Regions from separate parts of the Acetoanaerobium sticklandii genome, predicted to be linked through region 2. Evidence: riboswitches for the same ligand, from Rfam matches in the RefSeq annotation. Region 2 holds a riboswitch; each other region holds the start of a gene.
The links. Region 2 has a riboswitch for S-adenosylmethionine ahead of metK (methionine adenosyltransferase). Riboswitches for the same ligand answer to the same signal wherever they lie in the genome.
Positions count from the first base shown of each region.

Region 1: it holds a riboswitch for S-adenosylmethionine, as region 2 does, so the genes downstream of both, CLOST_RS00885 (homocysteine S-methyltransferase family protein) here and metK (methionine adenosyltransferase) in region 2, are expected to answer to the same signal.
Region 3: it holds a riboswitch for S-adenosylmethionine, as region 2 does, so the genes downstream of both, CLOST_RS10815 (O-acetylhomoserine aminocarboxypropyltransferase/cysteine synthase family protein) here and metK (methionine adenosyltransferase) in region 2, are expected to answer to the same signal.
Region 4: it holds a riboswitch for S-adenosylmethionine, as region 2 does, so the genes downstream of both, CLOST_RS08375 (methionine ABC transporter ATP-binding protein) here and metK (methionine adenosyltransferase) in region 2, are expected to answer to the same signal.

Region 1 covers NC_014614.1:166,585-169,963, reverse strand. The annotation lists gene CLOST_RS00885 (homocysteine S-methyltransferase family protein) at 1-1,663, opposite strand, end outside; SAM riboswitch class I at 1,723-1,826, opposite strand; gene CLOST_RS00880 (GIY-YIG nuclease family protein) at 1,827-2,114, opposite strand; gene CLOST_RS00875 (TfoX/Sxy family protein) at 2,127-2,384, opposite strand; T-box leader at 2,719-2,942, shown strand; gene CLOST_RS00870 (argininosuccinate synthase) at 2,995-3,379, shown strand, end outside.
Region 2 covers NC_014614.1:2,479,176-2,482,554, forward strand. The annotation lists gene recD2 (SF1B family DNA helicase RecD2) at 1-180, opposite strand, end outside; gene metK (methionine adenosyltransferase) at 449-1,633, opposite strand; SAM riboswitch class I at 1,782-1,887, opposite strand; gene CLOST_RS11830 (phosphodiester glycosidase family protein) at 1,993-3,379, opposite strand, start outside.
Region 3 covers NC_014614.1:2,276,636-2,280,014, reverse strand. The annotation lists gene CLOST_RS10820 (ClC family H(+)/Cl(-) exchange transporter) at 1-863, shown strand, start outside; SAM riboswitch class I at 959-1,061, shown strand; gene CLOST_RS10815 (O-acetylhomoserine aminocarboxypropyltransferase/cysteine synthase family protein) at 1,184-2,461, shown strand; gene CLOST_RS10810 (homoserine O-acetyltransferase/O-succinyltransferase family protein) at 2,474-3,379, shown strand, end outside.
Region 4 covers NC_014614.1:1,786,586-1,789,964, reverse strand. The annotation lists gene CLOST_RS08390 (NUDIX hydrolase) at 1-275, shown strand, start outside; gene whiA (DNA-binding protein WhiA) at 277-1,230, shown strand; gene CLOST_RS08380 (HPr family phosphocarrier protein) at 1,233-1,499, shown strand; SAM riboswitch class I at 1,595-1,702, shown strand; gene CLOST_RS08375 (methionine ABC transporter ATP-binding protein) at 1,890-2,873, shown strand; gene CLOST_RS08370 (methionine ABC transporter permease) at 2,875-3,379, shown strand, end outside.

The sequences.
Region 1 (3,379 bases), 400 kb from region 2:
TTTTTTCTTTTCCCATAAGTATCTGGGCTGACTCTATGGTTTCAACTATACCTTTTGAGCTAGCACTTGCAATTGCCATGGAAAGTCCACTTCCTATTAGCATAGAAAGCAAGGTTTGATTTAATCTATCTCTATTTTTCATGCCATAAGAAACATTGCTCAGCCCAAGAGAGGTCTTTATTCCTTTATTTGATAACTGCCTTACAATCTCTACTGTATCAAGTGGCGATATGCTGTAGGTTTTATTTGTGAAAAGCAGTGGGTCTATATAGATATCTTCAGCCCGTATTCCTTCACTTAGGAGTCTGCTCTGAAGCTTTTCTGCTATTTCTACAGTTTCAGCTATGGTAGTTGGCAGTATTTCATTTTCTATGCATAGTCCTATCACACTAGCACCATATTTTTTTGCAAGAGGAAGGATTTCACTTAATTCCTTTTCGTCCAATGCAACTGAGTTTATAAGCGCCTTTCCTGCATAATTTTTAAGCGCCTCTTCTATGATTTCAGGCTCTTTGGAATCTATGCAAAGTACAAAATCAGAATTTAGCTGTCCACTTATCACTAGCTCCCTTGCTAATGCTTTTTTATCTGCTCCTTCTGCATTGACATTGATATCAATTACATCTGCGCCTTTTAAGCACTGCTCTGATATAACGCTTGTAAGCCCTTTTATATCAAATTCTTCCATATACAGCTTTACAGCTTTTCTTGCATGAGGATTAATGGCTTCTCCAATTAAAATAAATGCTTCTGAAGAAACCACCTTGCCTTTTGAAGCAAGATATCCATGAGAGCTTGCTTTATTCTCCTTAATATTTTTTACTTCTATGCTATCGACTAGCCTTCTTAGCTCTTTAGTAAACTCAGGAGTAGATCCACAGCAAGAGCCTATATATCCCATATTAAGCTCAAAATATGGCTTCATTTGATTTGCAAATTCACTAGCTGACATGCTATAAACTACATCTTCTCCTACAATCTCAGGCATCCCTGCATTTGGCTGAGCAATAAGCTTTACACTGGTATACTTTTCTATCTCTACAAGTAACTCAAGTATATCCTTTGGTCCTTTTGAGCAGTTTATTCCTATGGCATCCACTCCTAGAGCATCTAAAATAACTCCTTGGGCAGCTGGCGATACTCCAGTCAAGGTATAGATGCTGTCATAGGTCATAGAGGCGAGTATAGGAATTTTTATATTGTGCTTCTTAAAAATATCCTTTAATGCAATTATTCCTGCTCTTAGCTCTCCTATATCGCTAAAGGTTTCAAAGATTACATAATCAGGCTGAGATATAGTTATAGCTTCAAGCTGTCTGTAAAATATCTCGTACATTTCTTCAAAGCTCACATCCCCTACAGGCTTTACAAATTCACCTGTAGGCCCTACAGAAAAAGCTATCTCTTTGCCTGTAGTTTTAGCTAAGTTTATTCCTGCAACGTTAATCTCCATTACCTTATCCTCTAGGTCATAGCTTTTTAACTTAAGAGGATTTGCTCCAAAGGTATTGGTTGTAATTATATCTGCTCCATTATCTGCATATTCTTTATGTATCTGCTTGATTACTTCGCCTTGAGTTAAGTTTAACTCCTCAGGACATTCAAAACATATACTTTTGCTAATAAGCTGACTTCCAAATCCACCATCGAATATTTTTATCATTGCTCTCTCCTTTACATTAAAAAAAGCTTTCTCAAAGAGAAAGCCTAGTTATAAGTTTTCTCTTATCTTCCTGCTAAGCAGTTGGATTTAGCACCTTTTCAGCCTGGGCTGAAGGTTGCTGAGACTTCACAGGGCCATATCCCTCCGTCTCTCTCGATAAGAATCATACTATTGAGTTTTTAATTAATGCTTCTTTTTGAAGCTTTGAGAGTTTTTTTATACTGCACTCTCTTTTCATTGCACTGCTTTTTGTATCGTGCCTTTCCACATAAACCAAGCTAACTGGAAGCCTTGCTCTAGTGTACTTTGATGCTGTTCCTTCACAGTGAAGTTTAAACCTCATATCGATATCCACTGTGTATCCAGTGTACAAGCTGTTATCTTTACATCTTAGCATATATACATAAAACTGCCTAATATTTTTTTGTAGTAATTCTTCTTGTTTTTTCATTTAATCCCAGCTTTACTTTTTTTCTGAGTCTGCAAATCTCTTTAAATCAGCTTTGATATCGTCTGCCAGATCATGCCATCTTATCCCTTGTATAGCTCCTTCTAATGCATACAGGGTGTTAATGCAGGCATCTATATCATGCTCTTTTAATATCACATATGCAGATTTTGAACCTAGCTTTCTAAGCTCTATAGGAGTAGTTATTCCTGCATTTATTAATCGTTGCTCTAGTGTTGGTCCTATGTTTTCCATATCTGATAGCTTACTCATATTACTCTCCCCTTTTAATATATACTCTATTCATTCTATATATTTATTAATCTACCAAAATTTAATACCTCATATAATAAATCATCTACTTACTAAAAATATATATAATTTAAATTATATTAAACAAAATTTGCTCAATTGTAAACAAAAACTTTAACTTTTGTAAAAATATTTTAAAAAATTTTTAAGCTTTAGGAAAATGTTTTTCATAATAATTTCATGGCTATTCCCCGATTATTTATATATAAAAATAATTTTTTAAAACATAAAAATATATTTTTTGATGTTGACAAGTAAAAATTAAATCCCTATAATCAGAAAAAAACAAGTATATGCATATCCAGTGATGGGAAAAGTAAGCTAAGAGATGACTCCAGCGAGTCGGCACAGAGTGGAAGGCCGACAGTCTCACCTTAACCGAACAAGGGACCCTGAGGATGCCTTTTGAAATCAAAGTATGAAGGCACGGCTGTCGCCGTTAACGATATCGAGTGAATTGTATTAGTGCACAAATACAATTAATTAGAGTGGTACCGCGGATATAAATCCGTCTCTTTGTAATACGAAGAGGCGGATTTTTTTAATTTCTAAAATAATGGAGGAAAATATAATGAAAACAAATAATATAACTAAAAAAGATAAAATAGTACTTGCTTACTCTGGTGGACTTGACACTTCTATAATCATTCCATGGCTAAAAGAAAACTACAATGCAGATATAATAGCTGCTTGCATAAACGTAGGACAAGATGAAGATATGCAAAAGGTTCAGGAAAAAGCTATAAAATCAGGAGCATCAAAAGTATATATAGCTGATGTAGTGGATGAATTTGTAAAAGACTATGTATATAAATCGATTAAAGCAAATGCTCTTTATGAAGGCAAATATCTTCTAGGAACTGCTCTAGCTAGACCTTTAATAGCTAAGAAGCTAGTAGAAATAGCTCATATAGAAGGCGCTCCTTATATCTGCCACGGATGTACTGGAAAAGGAA
Region 2 (3,379 bases):
TATATCGTGAGTCTTCCACTCTCCACTGACCTGTATATTGTCGAGCTCTCTGACAGATGGCATACAGCCCACCACTGTAACTTCTCCAAGTTCATCGCTGATTAGGTTTGCTATAGTGTAGCCATTTTCATCGTTTTGAAATATTATATCTGAAATTTTTCCTTTTAATTCTATAGGCATAAGCATACACTCCAAATGTATTTTGAATATGATTTATTATAACATATACTATAAGCTCATAATCTTAACAATGTTTCAACAGATACAACTAATCGAATTTAAAAATTATATCGTATTTAAATTTTGAAGAAGCAAAATTTAAATATAAATAACAAAAGGATTAGTATACAGATTTCCCTGAGTACTAATCCTTTATTTTTATAAGCTTTTAAGCTCCATAAACAACTTATAATGGTTTAAATTGCTGAATTTATTATTTATGATATTTTTATAATCCAGCGTCTTTTTTAATGTCGTCTACTTTGTTTAGCTCTTCCCAAGGAAGGCTTACATCTGTTCTTCCAAAATGTCCGTAAGCTGCTGTTTGCTTGAATATCGGTCTTCTTAGTCCTAGGTCTCTAATTATAGCTCCTGGGCGAAGATCAAAGTTTTTAGAAATGATTTCAGAAATCTTTTCCTCAGCGATAACACCTGTTCCAAATGTATCAACTAGTACTGATACCGGTTCAGCTACACCGATTGCATAAGCTAACTGAATCTCGCATTTCTTAGCAAGTCCTGCTGCTACTACGTTTTTCGCAACCCATCTAGCTGCGTATGCTGCAGAGCGGTCTACCTTTGTAGAGTCTTTACCTGAGAAAGCTCCTCCACCGTGTCTAGCGTATCCACCGTAAGTATCTACGATGATTTTTCTTCCTGTAAGTCCAGAATCTCCTTGAGGTCCTCCGATTACGAATCTTCCTGTAGGGTTGATAAGGTACTTAGTGTTTTCATCAAGTAACTTGCTATCTACTATTGGCTTAATTACGTTTTCGATTAAGTCTTTTTCAATTTGCTCTCTAGTTACTTCTGGGTTGTGCTGTGTAGATATTACTATAGTGTCTATTCTTACTGGTTTGTCATCTTCATACTCTACTGTTACTTGAGTTTTTCCATCTGGTCTTAAGTAATCAAGAGTTTTGTCTTTTCTTACATCTGAAAGCCTTTTAGCTAGCTTATGAGCTAGTGAAATAGGAAGTGGCATAAACTCTGGAGTCTCGTCGCAAGCAAAACCAAACATCATACCTTGGTCTCCAGCTCCTACTGCTTCTACTTCATCTTTCATAGTCCCTTCTTTGTGCTCTAGGGCTTCGTCTACACCCATAGCTATGTCTGCACTTTGCTCGTCTATAGCATTAATTACTGCGCACGTTTCGAAGTCAAATCCATATTTTGCTCTATCGTATCCGATTTCTTTAACTGTCTGTCTTACTACTTTTTGGATATCTACGTATGCGTTAGTAGTTATTTCTCCAATTACCATAACAAGACCTGTAGTAACTGCTGTCTCACACGCCACACGTGAATTAGGGTCTTGAACTAAAAGGGCGTCTAGTATTGAATCTGAAATCTGGTCACACATTTTATCTGGATGGCCCTCAGTAACAGATTCTGATGTAAATAATCTTCTCATTTAATAAATCCTCCTCATCTCTAGCATTAAATGCTGTAAACCGTATCACTTGTATATGCCAAGGTGGCACATCGTACATAATGTAGACTTTTTTGCATTAAAAAGCCTCTTCATACACATACGCAGAAGAGGCATAACTACTAAAGTTACCTCATCTGCCAAGAATATATCTCGCAGGAATTGGCACCATCTCACATTGCTGTGCTGGTTGCCGGGTTTCACAGGGCCAGTCCCTCCACCTCTCTTGATAAGGTTCAAGAATTTATTCATTTATTGTGCAACGGATTTTATTTTATATTAGCCAAAACCATATGTCAATATGTTTTTGAAAAATATTTTTTACTATTTTTGTATCAGTTTTATGGAGTAAGCACAGGCTTGAATCCATATACCAATTTTCCATCTGCTTCAGCAAACTGAAGGTATTTTATATCTTGATATATATTGGTTTTTGGCATAGATGCATAGTCTACCACACTGATATAGCTTACATTTCCATCTACTCTAGAGGAAAAACTCTTACCTGAATATACGACATATACATTCTTAGTCTTTGCTTCTTTTTGGATGATTTTGTCAAATGCATTTTGGTCTATACTGTCTGCGGACTTGTCACTGCCTTGAAGCACTATGACTACATTCCCAGCACTTTTTGACATTAGTCCTTTTAAATAGTCCCATTGACCTTTTACTTTGTATACTCCGCCATTTCTGTTGTCCACGCTTATAAATGTTGTATTTCCAACGGTTTTATATTTATATGCCCCATTAAAGGCTTCCTTTGGCGCTGACACCGCTCCTAAAAATGCGTTATCCCCAGCACCTAGAGTCATTACAGCTTGGTTTGAGCTGGCTGAGCTTGCGAGCTTTGCCTTAAATGCTTGATCAATTATGCTTTCTCCACCTGACATGTTTCCAAATACTGCTGCTGTTCCTGAATCCGGAAGAGTTTGAACCATTTTAGTATCAGGTGCATTTTTCTTAAGTACTTCTACTGGAATTTTTCCAGTAACTCCTCCATATGAAGCTACTATATTTCCACTTCCTGATGAAGTCGGCGTGAAATATCTGCCATCAAAGCTCCCTGATATTCCTTCTCCAGAAACCTGAAAACTAGGAGTAGTTATGTCTATAGGATTTTTAGAAGCATCAAAGGCTCTTATAGCAAGCTCTACCTTGTCTCCTTGGAAAATAGTTTCATTTAGCACAGAAATTTCAATCTGAGAGATACTACCTTTTGGAGCTGTATTTTTGATAGTAAGCCCATTTACGAGTGACCTTTCTGCAGATGCCATAGTATTTTGAATTTTGCCGTCTGCCATCAGCTGAGTAGAGCCTCCTCCGTCAAGCATCATGGCATCCTTTGCTCCTAGCGCTTTCATATACGCTTGCATGTCTTTTTCATCCATTCCTATAAACGGAGATTTTCTTCCGTCTACAGTGACTATGAGCATTTTTTTGTCCGCTGTGATTCCTAGAGCTGTTCTTTGACTTTTTCCGCTCACACTCTGGGTTATGGATGTCTCTACTCCATTTTTAAGAAGCATAGTACCTCCACCTATTGCAGTTTTTATATTGTTGTAATTTAAGTTTATATCTGTTTTTAGCTTGACCTTTTCTTCTGGAGTAAAAGCTCCTTGAAGTACAAAGCTATTTGCTCCAGCTGCTAGTATCACGTAACCATTTTCAGGAATTGCCACACTAGGCTGTCCACATCTTACTTCTCTTACGATGTCGTTTTCTACT
Region 3 (3,379 bases), 200 kb from region 2:
TAATGCTTATATTTTTAGGAATTGTTTTGGGGATTTCTGGAGCTATCTATAATTATACTTTATTTAAAACTCAAAAATTTTATAAAAAATTAACTTTTCTTAATATAAGAACAAAAATAATAATTCCTTTTATTCTAGCAGGATTTCTAGGTTTAGTTTTTCCACTTGCAACAGGAGGAGGCCATAAGATTATAGAATATCTAAATCTTAAAAATGGTATTAGTTTTCTTGTTTTAATCTTAATAGTTAAATTTATTTTTTCGATGTTAAGTTTTGCATCAGGAGCTCCTGGTGGTATATTTTTTCCTTTACTTATTTTAGGTGCAACTATTGGAAGTATCTTTGGACATGTAATGATAGGAAATGGAATTTTTGATGAGAGTCTTTTTAATAATTTTATTATCCTTGCTATGGCTGGATATTTTACGGCTATTGTAAGAGCACCTATAACTGGTATAGTTTTAATAATGGAAATGACAGGTTCTTTCAACCATTTGCTTTCACTCACAGTTGTTTCAATTACAGCATACATAGTGGCAGAGCTTTTAAATAGTCCTCCAGTATATGATAAATTACTTGATAATTTAATAGTTCAAGAACATCCAGAAGATGAGAAAGAACATATTAATAAAATTCTTGTAGAAATAATAGTTCAGCATGACTCTGTTTTTGAAAATTCTTTGGTAAAAGATTTACATTGGCCAGGAAAATCTCTTCTCGTCGCTATAAAAAGAGGAGAAGTAGAACTTATTCCAAAAGGAGATACTAAAATTATGGTGGGAGATTATTTGGTTGTATTAACAGATATTAATTGTGAGTCTAAAATAAGAGAAAAATTAGAAAAATTGAATTTACGCCCTTAGAAAAAAGTGACTGAAGCTAACGATTTAATAATTTAAAAAAATACTTGCAATTTATCCTAGAACAGTGTATTATAAAAATCAAACTTAATAAAAGTTGCTTATCAAGATTGGTGGAGGGACTGGCCCTACGAAACCAGGCAAGGGTTTTATATAAAACCGAGTGCTAATTCCAGCAGACAATAGTCTGAGAGATAAGTGTAGCCTACAAGTCTATTTTTGTATTTAGATTTGTTGATTTTATTTATTTAAAATCATAAAGCCGCACTTTGTGCGGCTTTTTTAATTTCTCAGACTCTCAATATGAAAAGGAGAGGATATTAATGAAGAATTACAGTGTAGAAACTCAGTGTGTACAGGCAGGCTATGAACCAAAAAGTGGAGAGCCAAGAGTAGCTCCTATAGTGCAGTCAACTACTTACAAGTACGATGATGCAGATCAGGTTGCAGCTTTATTTGATTTATCAGCAGTAGGTCATATGTATTCCAGAATCAGTAATCCAACTGTAGAGGTTTTGGAAAAAAAGCTGACTGTTTTAGAAGGCGGAGTAGGGGCTCTTGGGGTTGCTTCAGGGCAATCAGCAAATTTCTTTGCTATTTTTACTTTGTGTAGCGCAGGAGATAATTTTATCTGCCTTTCAAATCTATACGGTGGAACCCATACGTTGTTTACTTCTACTTTAAAGCGTATGGGAATTGAGGCAACTATACTTCCATGCACAATAGAGCCTAAAGAGATTGCAAAACATGTAAATTCTAAAACAAAGCTGCTATTTGCAGAAACGTTAGGAAATCCTGGTGTAGAGGTACTTGATATAGAGGCTTTTGCAAAAGCCGCACATGATAATAAATTGGCATTTGTTGTGGACAATACCTTTGCTACACCTTATTTATGCAGACCGATAGAGCATGGAGCTGATATAGTTACTCATTCCGCTACGAAGTATTTAGACGGTCATGCAACTAGTCTAGGTGGCGTGATAGTAGATAGTGGTAATTTTGATTGGAACAATGGGAACTTTGATTGCCTTACTCAGCCAGACCTAGCATATCATGGGCTTAGCTATACAGAGACTTTTGGAAACCAAGCCTTCATCGTAAAGGCAAGAGCATCGCTTCTTAGAGATTTAGGCTCTACGATGAGTCCCAATAATGCATTTTTAATTAATTTAGGAACAGAAACCTTGGCTCTTAGAATGCAAAGACACAGTGACAATGCTCTAGAGGTTGCGAAGTTTCTTCAAAGCCTAGATGAGGTTGCATGGGTGAACTATCCGAAGCTAGAAGATTCAAAAGACTACAAGCTTGCTGAAAAATATCTTCCTAAAGGCGCTTCTGGAGTTATATCATTTGGAGTGAAAGGCGGAGTAGATAAAGCCAAGCTATTTATTAATTCTGTCAAGCTAGCAAGTCTTGTAGTTCATGTAGGAGATTTAAGAACTCATGTGCTTCATCCAGCTAGCATGACTCATAGACAGCTAAGTGAAGAGCAGCAGATTAAAGCTGGGATTGCTCCTGAGATGATTAGGCTATCTGTAGGAATCGAAAATCCAAAGGATATCTGCGATGATTTATACCAAGCACTAAAAGCTCAGGCGTAAGGGGGAATAGTCTTGCCTATAATAAATTCTACTAATACGGACCTACTAAAGGAGTTTTACGACAAGGATATTTTTCAGATTCCAGAGCTAAGAGCAACGACTCAGGATATAAGACCTCTGAAAATAGGTATAGTCAATTTAATGCCTAACAAAAAAGAAACAGAAATCCATCTGATGAAGGCGCTTTCTAATACGCCTCTTCAGATAGAGCTTGATTTAATAAGAACAAAAAGCAGAAAAAGTAAATACACCGATATGGAGTACCTTACTAAAAACTATAAAACCTTAAACGAAATTAAAAATAATAAATACGATGGACTTATCATAACAGGAGCTCCAGTTGAGCATTTGGAGTTTGAAGAGATTGATTACTGGGATGAATTAAAGGAGCTATTCGAGTTTGCCCGTACACATGTTTACTCGAGCTTATTCATATGCTGGGCATCTCAGGCGGCTTTATATTATTACTACGGTGTACAAAAAAGGAATCTAGGTTCAAAGCTAAGCGGAGTATTTGAATATGAACTAGCTGAGGATTCAAAGCTAACTAGAGGTCTAGATGATAATTTTTTCTATCCTCAGTCGAGAAATACTGAAAACGAAGAAGCTGAGCTTAGAAAGGTTCCAGATTTAAAAATCCTAGCACGTTCAGATGAGGCTGGTGTATGCATATCTTCTAGTGTAGATGAAAGATTTGTTTTTATATCAGGACATGGAGAATATGATACCGATACACTTTACAACGAGTATATAAGAGACTTAAGTAAAGGGATAAATCCAAGTATACCTAGAAATTATTTTAAAAATGACGACCCTTCAAATCGCATTCTTGTAAGATGGAAATCAAGTGCTAGCTTAATTTTTTCAAACTGGATTAATTATTTTGTCTATCAGCAGACACCATATCAGATAGAAAAA
Region 4 (3,379 bases), 690 kb from region 2:
TGAAAGCTGAGATAATCAAATATCTAGGAGAAATTCATTACACCTATAAAGAAAATTGGGATGAAAATAAAAGAGTCCATAAGACGGTATATTGGTATCTGATGCATTCCAGAAGTATGGATACAGTCCCTCAAAGAGAAGAGGGCTTCATAGAAGCCAAGTTCATTCATATAGATAGAGTGTTAGAGATGGCAAAATATGATGACGAAAAGGAAATAATAAAAGTTGCATTAGATGAAATTAACAAAAAATCATATAATAACTCAGGTGATTAAAGTGTCATTTTCAACTCAAGTTAAAAACGAGCTTTCAAGGATTATTCCTGAAGATAAGAATGTTAGAATTGCTGAATTAGCTGCCTTAATTCGCATGAGCGGAAGCCTGCAGCTAATGGGCTACAATAAATTGTCATTCAAGGTTGTTACTGAAAATGCTGCAATTGCAAGAAAAGTTTTTTCTTTGCTAAAAATGTGTTTTAATATTCATGTAGAAATACAGGTTAAGAAAAATAAGAATTTAAAAAAGAACAATACATATTTCTTGTTTGTATCATATGAACAAGGGGCAAATGATATATTAGTAGAAATAGGTATACTAAAAAAAGACGGTAAGGATTATACTATTCAAAGCGACATACCTGAATCCTTCATCTCTGATGAAAAATCAAAGCGTGCATATATTAGAGGAGCTTTTCTAGGTGGGGGATCGATTTCAGATCCAGAAAAAACCTATCATATGGAATTTGTTACTGTAGATGACGAGCTAAGTACCTACATAAGAAATTTACTAAATACATATGATTTTAATGCTAAAATAGTACCTAGAAAGAACACCTACGTAGTATATATCAAAGAAAGCAATAATATATCAGATTTACTTAACATAATGGGAGCACATAATGCTCTATTTCAGCTAGAGGACGTTAAGATTATGAAGCAGATGAGAAATGATGTAAATAGGATTGTCAATTGTGAGACTGCAAACCTTACTAAGACAGTAAATGCATCTATGAGACAGATAGAAGCTATAAACTATATCATAAATACAGTAGGTATAGACTACCTCCCTGAAAGTCTTCAGGAAATAGCAGAGCTAAGAGTAGAATATGAAGATTTAAGCCTTAAGGAACTAGGCGAAATGCTAGATAAACCACTTGGAAAATCAGGTGTTAATCATAGATTGAAAAAAATAGAAGATATTGCAAACGAACTAAAAGAAGGGAGAAAGTAAAAATGATAACAAAGGAACTTACAATAAAAAATGAAATAGGATTACACGCAAGACCTGCAGCTCTCTTTGTTCAGACTGCAAACAAATTCTTATCAGATATAATGATAAAAAAAGCAGGAAAAACTGTAAACGCAAAGTCAATAATGGGAGTTATGGCTATGGGGATATCTAAAGGTGAGATGATAGAAATAATAATAGATGGCCCAGATGAGGAAAACGCTATCTCTGCCATAGAGGACCTTATCAACGTAAAACTACTAGAGTCATAATATAAAAAAATTAAAAAAATATAGATTAATAGTGTTGACAAACGATATTAATCTATATATAATTCATATTATTCTAAACGATATAAAACAACTGAATCTTATCCAGAGAGGTGGAGGGACTGGCCCTACGAAACCCGGCAACCAGCTGCATTGCAGCATTGGTGCTAATTCCTGAGGTATTATTACATACCTAAAGATAAGAGATAACTGAAATCTTAGTTTATTAATCTCTTTCTTTGTGAAAGAGATTTTTTTATTTTCAAAAAAGATTTCTTATATTCATAAGCAATTTTGGTTAGATTAAGGTGTTGAGCTTTTATTTGTTTAGAAGTGGATTAGTCGACAAAATCCGATTTGCAATTTAATTATCAAAAATTAAGGAGGCTAAAATTGATTGACATTAGAAATCTATCAAAGGTATATAGTGATTCCAAAACACCCATAATTGCTCTGGATAATATAAACATTCAGATTGATAAAGGAGAGATATATGGGATAGTAGGTCTAAGTGGAGCTGGAAAGTCTTCGCTTGTCAGATGCATTAACAGAATAGAAGAGCCAACAAGTGGCGAAATTTATATAGATAAAATAAATATAATGGATTTAAATCAAAAGGATTTAAGGAAAACCAGAAAAAAGATTTCGATGATTTTTCAAGGGTTTAATTTGTTAAATAGCAAAACTGTATATGAAAATATTGCATTTCCACTAAAACTAGATAAGCTTCCAAAATCTGAGATAAATGCTAGAGTAAATGAATTACTAAGCTGGGTTGAGCTTTCAGACAAAGCAAATGCTTATACTTCACAGCTTAGTGGAGGACAAAAACAAAGAGTTGCTATTGCTAGAGCTCTAGCTAGCAAACCAGATATTTTATTATCGGATGAAGCCACTTCAGCTCTTGACCCGAAAACTACAAATCAAATTCTAAGTATGCTTAAAAGGATTAATAAAGAAATGAATATAACTATAGTAGTTATTACTCATGAGATGGAAGTGGTAAAAAGTATCTGCGATAAAACAGTGGTGCTTGAAAATGGAAGGATTATAGCTCAAGGAAATACAATCGATATTTTTTCAAATAAAGATAATTGTAGCCCAGATATATTTTCTAAAGAAGAGTCTTTAGATTATAAAGAGCATTATAAGGGAGAGCTATTAAAGCTTAGCTTTGTGGGAGAGAATGCTAAAAATCCAATAATATCAAATCTCGTAAAGAAGTTTGATTTAGAGCTAAATATTATTTCAGGCAACATTGAATATATACAGGAAAAGCCACTTGGAACTTTGATTGTGGAATTAAAGCGCCATGACAATCTAAGCACAATTATAGATTATTTAAATAATCACGATGTTCGGGCAGAGGTGTTATAAAATGATAGAACTATTAGATTTACTCATACCATCAATTAACGAAACCCTATATATGGTATTCATATCAACTGTATTTACGGTTATCCTGGGGCTACCTCTAGGAATACTTCTAGTGATAACAAGAGAAGACAGTGTACTACCAAACAGCAATATTTATAATAGCTTGTCAATTCTTATAAATATCACAAGATCGATTCCCTTTGTAATTTTAATGATATTTATAATCCCTTTTACTCGGCTAGTTGTTGGAAGTTCAATTGGAACAAATGCAGCCATAGTGCCTTTAGTGGTAGCGGCTATTCCTTTCTTTGCAAGACTAGTAGAAGGCTCAATTTTAGAAGTCAATCCAGGTGTAATTGAAGCTGGAGTATCAATGGGAGCCTCTCCACTAGAAATAGTACTAAAAATATTAATTCCTGAAGCAATGCCTTCGCTTGTATTAAATGTCACAGTGACAATCATAAATATTATAGGCTATAGTGCAATGGCTGGAGCTGTAGGTGGAG